One region of the Massilia sp. Soil_C_3 genome, then DNA from elsewhere that is predicted to be linked to it. Evidence: predicted binding sites of a transcription regulator. Region 1 holds the regulator's gene; each other region holds the start of a gene.
The links. Region 1 encodes HrcA, which represses chaperone genes, less so after heat shock. Its sites were predicted from a motif close to TTAGCACTCNNNNNNNNNGAGTGCTAA; they were not measured.
Positions count from the first base shown of each region.

Region 1 (3,973 bases):
GACCAGGATCAGATTGCCCTTCAGGTTACTCACGGTGCCGGACAGGGCATGGCGGTTGAGCTCACACGTGATGTAGATGGTCCAGACGTGGTATCCGGCACGGCCGCTTGGGTTCTCGATCGTGCAATCCTTGACGTTCGATGGCTTGGATTTGACGACGACGCTATAGCGGTCGTCGGTCGAGATCAGGCTGTTGAACGCCCAGCGACCCGCGCCGGAACCATCGGCCGGCGGCGTGATTTCCTTCTCCTGGCCGCCGTTGGTCACGACCAGGCCAGCCTTGGTCACACCCTCGAACGTGCCGCCCAGCTCAAGCTGGCCATCGCTGCCGCCGCAGGCAGACAGTGCGGCCGCGCAGGCCAGCGCCGCGCCGGCACGCAGGTAGGAACTCTTCATAACATCTCCAAAAAATCTAGCGGGAAAGCGCAGCTGCGCGGTGAGAATAGAAAAATCGCTCAACATTTTAGTCCATTTGGCAAGCGGCTGGTCCATTTCGGGCGTATTTGGTTTTGTATCTTGGTGTAACCATCATTCAACAAAGGCAATATTCCAGGGCGCAGGCGGCGTGCGCATTGCATTCGGACTGGCGCATCGCTATGCTTGGGACGCACCTTTTCCCCCCTAGTCTGGAAGCCGATGACCCGCCAACCCTGGCCGAAAGCCGTCCTGTTCGACCTCGACGATACACTGTGGCCGATCGCGCCCGTGATCCTGGAAGCCGAAAAACTGTTGTATGCCTGGCTCGGCGAGCATGCGCCGCGGGTGGCCGAACGCTTCACGATCGACAGCCTGCGGGCGGCGCGCCTGGAACTCCTGGCCGCACGCCCCGAATTCGGGATCGACCTGGGCGCGCTGCGCCATGCCGGCCTGGTCGCCGCCTTCGAACAGGTGGGCGAGGATCCCGGCAAGGCCGAGCTGGCGATGACGGTGTTCTTTGCCGCCCGCAATGCCGTGACGCCCTACGAGGATGTCGTGCGTGGCCTGCAGCGCCTGAAGCGCCATGCGCTGGTCGGCTCGGTCACCAATGGCGTGGCCGACCTGCAGACCATCGGCCTGGCCCACCACTTCCAGGCTTCGGTGGCGGCGCGCGAGTTCGGCCGCGCCAAACCCGACCCCGGCATCTTCCTTGCCGGCTGCGCCGCGCTCGGCGCCCTGCCCGGCGAGACCCTGTACGTGGGCGACGACCTGTTGCTGGACGTGCAGGGCGCCCAGCGCGCCGGCCTGCGTGCGGCCTGGATGAACCGCACCGGCAAGGTCAACGAACTGGCCCATGAAGTCCGGCCCGACGTCGAGGTGGCCAGCCTCGACGCGCTGCTCGACTGGCTCAAGTTCCAGTAAATACGCACGCAAGAGCGTTGGACATGCGTCACAGCAAGCCTTGCGCTGCCCGTGCCACGTCCCAACCTGCCTATAATGCACACACTAAATACGAGCATCGAACGTTTCCTGGAATCATGCAACTCGACCAACGCGCCCACACCCTGCTCAAAGCCCTCGTCGAACGGTATATCGCCGACGGCCAGCCGGTAGGCTCGCGCGCGCTGTCCAAGCTCCCGGGCCTGGAGTTGTCGCCAGCCACCATCCGCAACGTCATGGCCGACCTCGAGGAGATGGGCTTCGTCGCCAGCCCGCACACCTCGGCCGGCCGCATCCCGACCCCGCGCGGCTACCGCGTGTTCGTCGACACCCTGCTGACGGTGGGGCCGATCGACGACAAGGCGGTCGATGCCGAGCGCATGCGCTTGCCGCAGCCCTTGTCCAACCCGCAACCGCAGAAACTGATCGCCAATGCGGCGCAGATGTTGTCCTCGCTGTCGCAATTCGCCGGCGTGGTGCAGAGTCCGCGCCGCGAGTCGGTATTCCAGCAGATCGAATTCCTGCGCCTGGGCGAAAAGCGTATCCTGCTCGTGATCGTCGACCCGCGCGGCGACGTCCAGAACCGGCTGCTGCTGCTCGATCAGGATTATTCTCCGTCGCAACTGACCCAGTCGGCCAATTACCTGAACCAGAACTTCGCCGGCCTGTCCTTCGACGCGGTGCGCAAGCGCCTGAGCGGCGAGCTGCAGCAATTACGCGACGATATGGGCCGCCTGATGCAGGCGGCGGTCGAGGCCGGCAGCGAAGCGATGGCCGAGGGCGACGATATGGTCATTTCCGGCGAGCGCAACCTGCTGTCGGTGTCCGACCTGTCGTCCAACATGAGCTCGCTGCGTCAGATGTTCGAGATGTTCGAGCAAAAGACTGGCTTGATGCAATTGCTCGACGTTTCGAGCAAGGCCGGCGGCGTGCAGATCTTCATCGGCGGCGAATCGAAACTGGTGCCGATGGACGAGATGAGCGTGGTGACGGCGCCGTATGCGGTCGACGGCCGCATCGTCGGCACCCTGGGCGTGATCGGCCCGACGCGGATGGCGTATGAAAGAGTGATCCCGATCGTCGACATCACGGCCAAGCTGCTGTCGAACGCGCTCAGCCACTCCTGAATCGCGAAATCTTAAGCCAGTGCAAGGCTGGCAACCCTCTTGCCACAATTTGACATAGTTTTGGAAATGCAAATGAGTATGATTCTCAATTGCATTGAGCCGGAGCGTTCCGGCTTGTCCACAGAACAGTCAAATAACAGGAACACGAGGGATGAAACTGACCGCAATACGCATGACGCCGCTTGCCGCGGCAATCGGACTGGCGCTCGTCGGGCTGCCGGCCATGGCCCAGCAGGCCGGCACCCAGCCGATGCACCAGGTGCACATCGTCGGCACCGCCGAACAGGAACTGAAGCAGGCGATCGGCGTCTCGGTCATCACCTCGGAAGACATCGAAGCGCGTCCGCCAGCCAATGACCTGGCCGAGCTGATCCGCACCATGCCGGGCGTCAACCTGACCGGCAACAGCGCCAGCGGCCAATACGGCAACAATCGCCAGATCGACCTGCGCGGCATGGGCCCGGAAAACACCCTGATCCTGGTCGACGGCAAGCCGGTCAGCTCGCGCAACTCGGTGCGCATGGGCCGTAGCGGCGAGCGCAATACGCGCGGCGACACCAACTGGGTGCCGGCCGAAGCGGTCGAGCGCATCGAGGTGCTGCGCGGCCCGGCGGCGGCGCGCTACGGTTCCGGCGCCGCCGGCGGCGTGATCAACATCATCACCAAGGCGCCTGGCGACTATCTCACCGGTTCGGTCACCGCCTATGCGCTGGCGCCCGAGCACAGCGAGGAGGGCGACAGCAAGCGGCTCGGCTTCAACCTGTCCGGTCCGCTGGCCGGCAAGGTGTCGTTCCGCGTGTTCGGCAACGTCAACAAGACCGACGCCGACGCGCTGGCGCTGAATGCCACGCCGGACAACAGCGCCAATGGCGCGATCCCGCCGGCCGGCCGCGAGGGCGTGCGCAACCGCGACATCGGCGGGCTGCTGCGCTGGGACTTCATGCCCGACCAGGTGCTCGAGTTCGAATCGAACTTCAGCCGCCAGGGCAATATCTATGCTGGCGACCGGGCCGTGAATGCGGCCGGCTTCCCGATCCTGGGCGAGCTGGCCAATGCCGCTGCCGAGACCAACGTCATGCTGCGCCGCAGCGCCGCGCTGACCCACCGCGGCAAATGGGGCGCCACCACCTCGCGCCTGTGGCTGACCTATGAAGGCACCGACAATACGCGCATGAACGAAGGCCTGGCGGGCGGACCGGAAGGCAGCATCAGCGATCCGACCAAGCGCTCGACGTCGGAACTGGAAACCTATGGCGCCAACGGCGAGATCCATACGCCGCTCAACTTCGGCGGGGTGGCGCAAATGCTCACCGCCGGATTCGAGGCGCGCAAGGAAAAGCTCAACGATCCGTATTCGATGACGCAGGCCGGCACGGCGATTCCCGGCATGCCGGTCGGCGAGCGCGATGGCCGGTCGAGCGCCGAAACCTATGCCGTCTATGTCGAGGACAATATCGGCGTGAATACCGCATTCACCCTGACCCCGGGCC
Region 1 covers NZ_JBDGJG010000006.1:106,724-110,696, forward strand. Annotated here, with positions in the region: gene AC3A6F_RS13410 (hypothetical protein) at 1-396, opposite strand, end outside; gene AC3A6F_RS13415 (HAD family hydrolase) at 637-1,338, shown strand; gene hrcA (heat-inducible transcriptional repressor HrcA) at 1,455-2,483, shown strand; gene AC3A6F_RS13425 (TonB-dependent siderophore receptor) at 2,635-3,973, shown strand, end outside.

Region 2 (3,973 bases), on a different contig from region 1:
GCGGCCGATGCCGAGGCGCTCGGCGGCGCGGGCGAACGAGCCTTCGTGGACCACGGCGATGAAGGCCAGCACGCCGGCATAGGTGGTGGAAAAGCTCGAGGCCAGCCCATCCATTTCAGGAGTGGCCGGTGTCAAAGGTGACGATGGCTGGATGAATTCACCGATCGCGAAGCGTTCGTTCTTCATGGCTTTACTCTCAGTCGCTACTTAGTTGCTCATGTGGCTGCCGTCATGGTAGTTGCGTGTGATCTTTTTCGTAAATGACAAATAACAGCCGAATCCCGCCAAGGCCACGTGCATCGCGCCTGACACGGATTGTTGCGTTTGAGGCATCAGCATGGGGACCGGCGCACGCCTGTTGCGCCCGTAACGTGCGCCCTACACTGGCTCCATATCCACCCTGTACTGAAGGAGAGACCATGTCACGCCTGAGAAAATTCGCCGGCGCCGCCGGCCTGTTGATGACCCTGCCGCTGGCGGCGCCCGTCTGGGCCGCGGCGCTGGATCCCGTTGTCAACGAGCTGTTCAGCAAGGCGCTGGACGACCATCCCGGCAAGGAAGTGCTGATGATCACCGTGGTGTATCCGCCGGGCGGCGGCGACCCCGTCCACCGCCACGATGCGCATGGCTTCATCTATGTGCTGGAAGGGACGATCGTGATGGGCGTGAAGGGCGGGAAGGAGCACACGCTGGGGCCGGGCGAGACCTTCTATGAGAATCCGCGCGACCTGCATACGGTGGGGCGCAATGCGAGCAAGACCAAGCCGGCCAAGTTCCTGGTCTTTCTACTCAAGGACAAGAACAAGCCGTTCTTCATGCCGGTGCATTGAGGCTGACGTAAACGCGTCGTCCCCGCGGAGGCGGGGACCCAAGTCGCAAGCGTTCAGTCTACGCATGCAGTACTTGGGTCCCCGCCTGCGCGGGGACGACGTTGTTCGGCGCTGAAGGTGCGTCGCTTACACGTAAGCCGCCAGTGCGCCTTTCATCTTCTTGAGCGCAGCCGATTCGATCTGGCGGATGCGCTCGGCCGACACGCTGAACTCTTCGGCCAGCGTATGCAGCGTGGCGCCCGAGCCGTCGTCGTTGGCCAGCCAGCGCGCCTCGATGATGCGGCGCGAACGCGGGTCGAGCTTGCCCAGCGCCGTTTCCAGTCCCTCGGACTGCAGGCGGGTGACCTGCTCGGCCTCGAGCACCTTGGTCGGTTCCTGCTGGTCCGACGACAGATAGGCGATCGGCGAGAACTTGTCGTCTTCGTCGTCGGTCGGCGACTCCAGCGCGATGTCGCGGCCCGACAGACGGGTTTCCATCTCGATCACTTCTTCGCGCTTGACGCCCAGCAGCTTGGCCAGGTCGTCGACCTGGGTCGGCGACATCGCATCCAGGCCGGTCTTGTTGCTGCGCAGGTTGAAGAACAGCTTGCGCTGGGCCTTGGTCGTGGCGACCTTTACGAGACGCCAGTTCTTGAGGATGTATTCATGCATCTCGGCCTTGATCCAGTGCATGGCGTACGACACCAGGCGCACGCCCTGGTTCGGGTCGAAGCGCTTGACTGCCTTCATCAGGCCGATATTGCCTTCCTGGATCAGGTCGGCGTGCGGCAGGCCATAGCCCAGATAGCCGCGCGCGATCGATACCACCAGGCGCAGGTGCGACAGCACCAGCTTTTGCGCCGCGTCGAGATCGTGGTCGTCGCGCAGCCGCTTCGCCAGCGAAACCTCTTCTTCGTGCGTGAGCATCGGCAGGCGGTTGACGGCCGAGATATAGGCGTCGATATTGCCCAGATTGCCGGTGAAACCCAGTCCCAGAGCACGACTGCCGGTCGGAACCAATGCGGATTGTGCGGACATATTCATTTCCCTCGTAGTAATCTTGCTGCATCCTTAATTTGCCATAACTTATTGCCTTGCGGCACCGCTGTTACGGCTTGTTACCTGGACGCGTGACTTGAATTTCGATTGCCTTGGACCATATATTAGCACTCCCCCGAGGTGAGTGCTAGAAGTGGTCCCGGCGCTTAAGATTGTTCAAAGTATTGCTCGCGGGAATCAAATTGCCGACGGTTCCACTGTAGAGCAGCTCTTGCATGTTCAGTTGATTCGGCTCAAAAGTGAGCGAGGAATGACTGGAATAACGTTAGACACAGCTTACGGCCAGAGTGGCACGTATTCTGTTGAATGGCGCACGTAGCCACGGCGCAGCCTGTAGGACTTTTGCGCGTGGAAGCGTAGGGGATGGCAGCTAGGCCGTAGGATTCATTGCGGTGTCGAGCGACGTGGTCTTGTCCAGTAAAGGGGCAGGCAGCCACACAGGAGGGCCGCCTCGCCCTGTCAGCAGAGATGGTGATGCTTAACGCGTTTTCAATACCATCTCGACTATTTTTTTTCGCTGCAACTCTGTAGGACCGCCGTTCAACGCTGGCGCGCCAGGTGACGCCGCACCGACAGCAGGGCGCCGACCAGGCCCAGCCCGGCGCTGACCGCCAGCAGACCGGCGATTTCCAGTCCACCCAGCGCTGCCAGCTGGAAATTCGAGCCGTACAGCCGGGCAAATTCCCCGATCGCACCGTTCAGCGGGCGCAGCGCCAGGGTCACCGCGCCCAGCGCTACCGCGCCGGCGCACAGGCCGAGCAGGGCGCCGGTATAGAAGAACGGGCGGTGGATGAAGTCGTTGGTCGCGCCCAGCAGTTGCGAGACTGAGATCTCTTCTTTCTGGGTCAGCACCTGCAGGCGGATCGTATTGAACACGACCGCGATCACGACGATGCCCAGGGTGGCCGCCAGCAGCAGCAGGGCCAGGCGCAGGATGGCCAGCATCGCGGCCAGGCGCTTGACCCAGGCCGAATCGACCTGTACCGTCTCCACGCCCGGCAGTTCGGCCAGGCGCTCGGTGATCAGGTCCACCTGGCCGGCGGCGCCGGCGCTGGCGAAGCCGCCCAGCTTCATCACATAGCTGTCGGGCAAGGGATTGTCGCCCAGGGTTTCCAGCACGTCGCCCAGGCCGCTGCGCTCCTTGAGCGAAGCGAGCGCCTGCTCGCGCGGCACGAAGGCGATTTCCGCCTCGCCCTTGCCCTGCTGGGCGACGAGCTGGCGGATGCGCGGCGCCAGCGCCTCGGCATCGGCGCGGCTGGCGTCGTCGCGCATGAACAGGCTGATCTCGGGATCTACCGACAATTGCTCGGACAGCGGACGCACATTGTCGAGCAGGGTGATGCCCGCGAACGGCAGGGTCAGCGCGAGCGCGACCACCAGCACGTTGAACAGGAAGCTGCCGGGCGACTTGCGCACCGTCGACAGCGCGGCCCCGAGGGCGAAGCGGTGCTGACGCAGCCACGGGCTCATGCCCCACCTCCGACCAGCTGGCCCTGCTCGAGGCGGATCACCCGCGTGCTGCCTGCCAGCACCTGTTCGTCGTGGGTCGAGATGACGCAGGTGACGCCGGCGGCGTGGAAGGCGCGCAGCGCGTCCAGCACCTTGTCGGCCGCCACGCGGTCGAGATTGGCGGTCGGTTCGTCGGCCAGGATGATCTGTGGCCGGTTGACGATCGCGCGCGCGACCGCCACCCGCTGCTGTTCGCCGCCCGACAGTTCGAGCGGCATCGCCCTGGCGCGGTCGAGCAGGCCGACCCGGTCGAGCGCGGCGCGGGCGCGCTGCGCGGCGTCGGCGGTGCGGGCGCCCGTTACCAGGAGAGGGAGCATGGTGTTGGCCAGGATGTTGCGGTCATTGAGCAGGCGCTGCTGCTGGAAGATGATGCCGATATTCCGGCGCAGGAAGGCAATTCCGGCCGGCTTGATGCGGCCGATGTCCTGGCCGTTGACGATCACCTTGCCGCTGCTGGGACGCTCGACCGCCGCCACCATCTTCATGAGGGTCGACTTGCCGGCGCCCGAGGGGCCGGCCAGGTAGACCAGCTCGCCCTTGGCGATGTCGAGCGAGACGTCGTGCAGCGCATACGCGCCGCGCGCGTCGCCGTGGGT
Region 2 covers NZ_JBDGJG010000001.1:282,167-286,139, forward strand. Annotated here, with positions in the region: gene AC3A6F_RS01310 (LysR family transcriptional regulator) at 1-114, opposite strand, end outside; gene AC3A6F_RS01315 (cupin domain-containing protein) at 420-830, shown strand; gene rpoH (RNA polymerase sigma factor RpoH) at 957-1,847, opposite strand; gene ftsX (permease-like cell division protein FtsX) at 2,409-3,338, opposite strand; gene AC3A6F_RS01330 (cell division ATP-binding protein FtsE) at 3,335-3,973, opposite strand, start outside.
Region 2: rpoH (RNA polymerase sigma factor RpoH) is a predicted target of HrcA. The motif match lies at 1,973-1,999, and genes of this name have one in related genera.

Region 3 (3,973 bases), on a different contig from region 1:
TCCCGAGTTGCCTCCGCCCACACCGGGTGTGCCGGGCACGCCGGGAGGTCCCGATACGCCGGGCACGCCAGGCGTTCCGGGCACCCCGGGAAATCCCGGCATCCCCGGCACCCCGGGCGGTCCGCCGGACGACATCGAGGTCGAGCCGAACGACCCGGTCGACGTGCCGGAGCCGGGCACCCTGTGGCTGGGCGGCGCGGCCTTCGCGGCCATGCTGTGGCTGCGTCGCAAGGGGCCGCGCGCCAGGAGCTGAGGTTCCCGCTGCATCAAACAACAAAAAAGCCCGCGAGGTGTGAACCTCGCGGGCTTTTTATCGTGGAAGACTCGCGCGCCGGCGTTGCCGCGGCGCGCCAGGCGACCGGCTGAATTACATCATGCCGTCCATGCCGCCCATGCCGCCCATACCACCCATGCCGCCCATGCCGCCGGCTGGCTTGTCTTCAGCCAGTTCCGAGACCATGCAGTCGGTGGTCAGCATCAGGCCGGCGATCGACGCTGCATTCTGCAGTGCCGAGCGGGTGACCTTGGCTGGATCCAGCACGCCCATTTCGACCATGTCGCCGTAGGTGCCGTTGGCGGCGTTGTAGCCGTAGTTGCCCGAACCGGCCAACACTGCTGCGACGACGACCGATGGCTCTTCGCCGGCGTTCTGGACGATCATGCGCAGTGGCTCTTCCATGGCGCGCAGGACGATCTTGATGCCTGCGTCCTGGTCTGGGTTGTCACCCTTGATGTCGATCGAAGCGCGAGCGCGCAGCAGGGCAACGCCACCGCCGGCGACGATGCCTTCTTCCACGGCAGCGCGGGTAGCGTGCAGTGCATCTTCGACGCGTGCTTTCTTCTCTTTCATCTCGACTTCGGTAGCTGCACCGACGCGGATCACGGCAACGCCGCCGGCCAGCTTGGCCACGCGCTCTTGCAGTTTTTCGCGGTCGTAGTCCGAGCTCGCTTCTTCGATCTGGGCGCGGATCATCTTGACACGGCCTTCGATCGATTCAGCCTGGCCGGCGCCGTCGATGATGATGGTGTTTTCCTTGCCGACTTCGACGCGCGAAGCCTGGCCCAGCTCTGCCAGGGTGACCTTTTCCAGGGTCAGGCCGACTTCTTCGGCGATGACCTGGCCACCGGTCAGGACAGCGATGTCTTCCAGCATGGCCTTGCGACGGTCGCCGAAACCAGGCGCCTTGACGGCGACGGTTTTCAGGATGCCACGGATGTTGTTGACGACCAGGGTCGCCAGCGCTTCGCCTTCGATGTCTTCGGCGACGATGACCAGCGGACGGCCAGCCTTGGCGACTTGTTCCAGTACCGGCAGCAGGTCACGGATGTTCGAGATCTTCTTGTCGCACAGCAGGATGAATGGCTGCTCGTGGACGGCGACTTGCTTGTCCGGATTGTTGATGAAGTACGGCGACAGGTAGCCGCGGTCGAACTGCATGCCTTCCACGATGTCCAGCTCGTCGTTCAGCGACTTGCCGTCTTCCACGGTGATGACGCCTTCCTTGCCCACTTTTTCCATCGCTTCAGCGATGCGCTCGCCGATCGAGGTTTCCGAGTTGGCCGAAATGGCGCCGACTTGTGCGATCTCTTTGGTGGTGGTGGTTGGCTTGGCGATCTTCTTCAGTTCTTCGACGGTGGCTGCGACGGCCTTGTCGATGCCGCGCTTGAGGTCCATCGGGTTCATGCCGGCGGCAACGAACTTCATGCCTTCGCGCACGATGGCTTGTGCCAGCACGGTCGCGGTGGTGGTGCCGTCACCGGCGTTGTCGCTGGTCTTGGAAGCGACTTCCTTGACCATCTGCGCGCCCATGTTCTGGAGCTTGTCTTTCAGTTCGATTTCTTTCGCGACCGAGACACCATCCTTGGTGACGGTCGGGGCGCCGAACGAGCGCTCGAGCACGACGTTGCGGCCTTTCGGGCCCAGGGTGACCTTGACCGCGTTGGCCAGGATATTGACGCCTTCGACCATCTTGGCGCGCGCTGCGTCGCCGAACACTACTTCTTTAGCTGCCATTTGTTATTTCTCCGAATGTTTCGTGAATGGGGTCAGGGAATTACTGCTGGACGACGGCCATGATGTCTTCTTCGCGCATCACGAGCAGTTCTTCGCCATCGACCTTGACGGCCTGGCCGGAGTACTTACCGAACAGCACGCGGTCGCCGACTTTGACTTCCAGCGGACGGACCTGGCCGTTGTCTTGCACTTTGCCGTTACCGATGGCGAGGACTTCGCCTTGGTCTGGCTTCTCTGCCGCGGCATCAGGGATGATCAGGCCAGACGCAGTCTTGGTTTCCTGGTCGAGGCGCTTGACGATTACGCGATCGTGCAGAGGACGAAGGTTCATGCAAAACTCCTTAATATTCAGTGGTTTAACTAGCGTTTTTTTGACATCGCCCCGGCCTTGCATTCAAGTGCCGCGGCAATCTGCAAAGAGTTGTTAGCACTCTCAGCTAACGAGTGCTAATTATAGGGACGATAACTTGCCTTTTCAAGCGCCCGGCGGTAGATATAGTTTTATACGCTTGAGCCAGCGCAAACCGGTCTAGGCCCCGCACAATGTGTTTTTGGCATCTCTTGCCGACAAGTGCGGAACAGGCAAGAGGCGGGCAGCGTACACTGCCTGGCGCTTTCCTGCCGCACGCCAGGCCGCCGCGGCCAGGCCTTCCACGCTCGTCTTGCCGCACCGCAGCGCGATTCGGTTGACGGAAAATCCATCTCGATCCTATAGTGTCGAATGATTTCCGAATTCCAAGACCTCTCAGACAAAATCGACCGGCTCGCCCAGCTGACCCAGTCGTTGCGCGCCGAGAACTATTTGCTGCGCCAGGCCAATACCCTGCTCAGCGCCGAGAACCTGGCGTTCAAGGAGCGCCTGATCGAGGCCCAGCGCCGGGTCGAGGCCCTGCTCGACGAATTGCCCAAGCCACCGGGCGAGGATGGCGAAGAGGGCGGGGAAGACGAAGCCGCCGGGGCGGCCGGCGATGCAGCCGGCAGCGCGGCCGGCGCACCGGGCAATAGTGAGGCAGCACGATGATCCATCTCGACGTCACCATCATGGGCCAGCCCTACCGCCTGGCCTGCCGCGACGGCGAAGAGCGCACCCTGCGCGAGGCGGTCGCTTACCTCGACGGCAAGATGTGCCAGCTGCGCGATTCGGGCAAGGTGAGGGGCACCGACCGCATCGCCGTCATGGCCGCGCTGAGCGTCGCCGCGGAATTCCTGTCGGTGAAGTCGCCACAGGGACCGCTGTCGGACATGTCGATCCTCGAGGTCAAGCAAAAGCTGGAAGCGATGCACACGGTGCTCGACAAGGCGCTGGCGCCCCAGGAAAATCTTTTCTGAAAAGCCGAATCCGTTTGACATGCCGCTTCAAAAGAGTAAACTGCGCTCTACCCTGCGGTGTTCGAGATTTGCCATATATTCCTTGAACCATTCTTACGCATAGGTCGTGGAACAAGTTCGATGGGAGTGAGCGTCACTCGTTTGACGAACCCGAAATTGATCTGACCGTGACCGCCTTGAACCGTTTTGGTTCAGGATGCCGGCAAAAACGGCACTGGCGGGGGCTAGAATACACAAGCGGTTGCGCACTCTGTACGCAGCCGCTTTTTTTTGTGCGCGCGTCAACCGTGACGGCGCCTTGCAGGGAGAACGGCGCGATGCGCTATTGGTTGATGAAATCCGAACCGGACGAAGTCAGTTTCGACGACGTCCTGTCCGCACCCGGCCAGACCGTGGCCTGGTTCGGCGTGCGCAACTACCAAGCGCGCAACTTCATGCGCGACGCGATGGCCGTCGGCGACGGCGTCCTGTTCTATCACTCCAGCTGCGCCGTGCCCGGCGTGGCCGGGCTGGCCGAGATCGCGAGCGGTCCCTATCCCGACGCCACCCAGTTCGACCCCGCCAGCCATTACCACGACCCGAAAGCCACCCCGGAAACGCCGCGCTGGATCTCGATCGACGTGCGCGCGC
Region 3 covers NZ_JBDGJG010000004.1:432,206-436,178, reverse strand. Annotated here, with positions in the region: gene AC3A6F_RS10190 (PEP-CTERM sorting domain-containing protein) at 1-253, shown strand, start outside; gene groL (chaperonin GroEL) at 368-2,014, opposite strand; gene groES (co-chaperone GroES) at 2,055-2,345, opposite strand; gene AC3A6F_RS10175 (hypothetical protein) at 2,736-3,035, shown strand; gene AC3A6F_RS10170 (cell division protein ZapA) at 3,032-3,343, shown strand; RNA gene ssrS (6S RNA) at 3,390-3,571, shown strand; gene AC3A6F_RS10160 (EVE domain-containing protein) at 3,661-3,973, shown strand, end outside.
Region 3: groES (co-chaperone GroES) is a predicted target of HrcA. The motif match lies at 2,439-2,465, and genes of this name have one in related genera.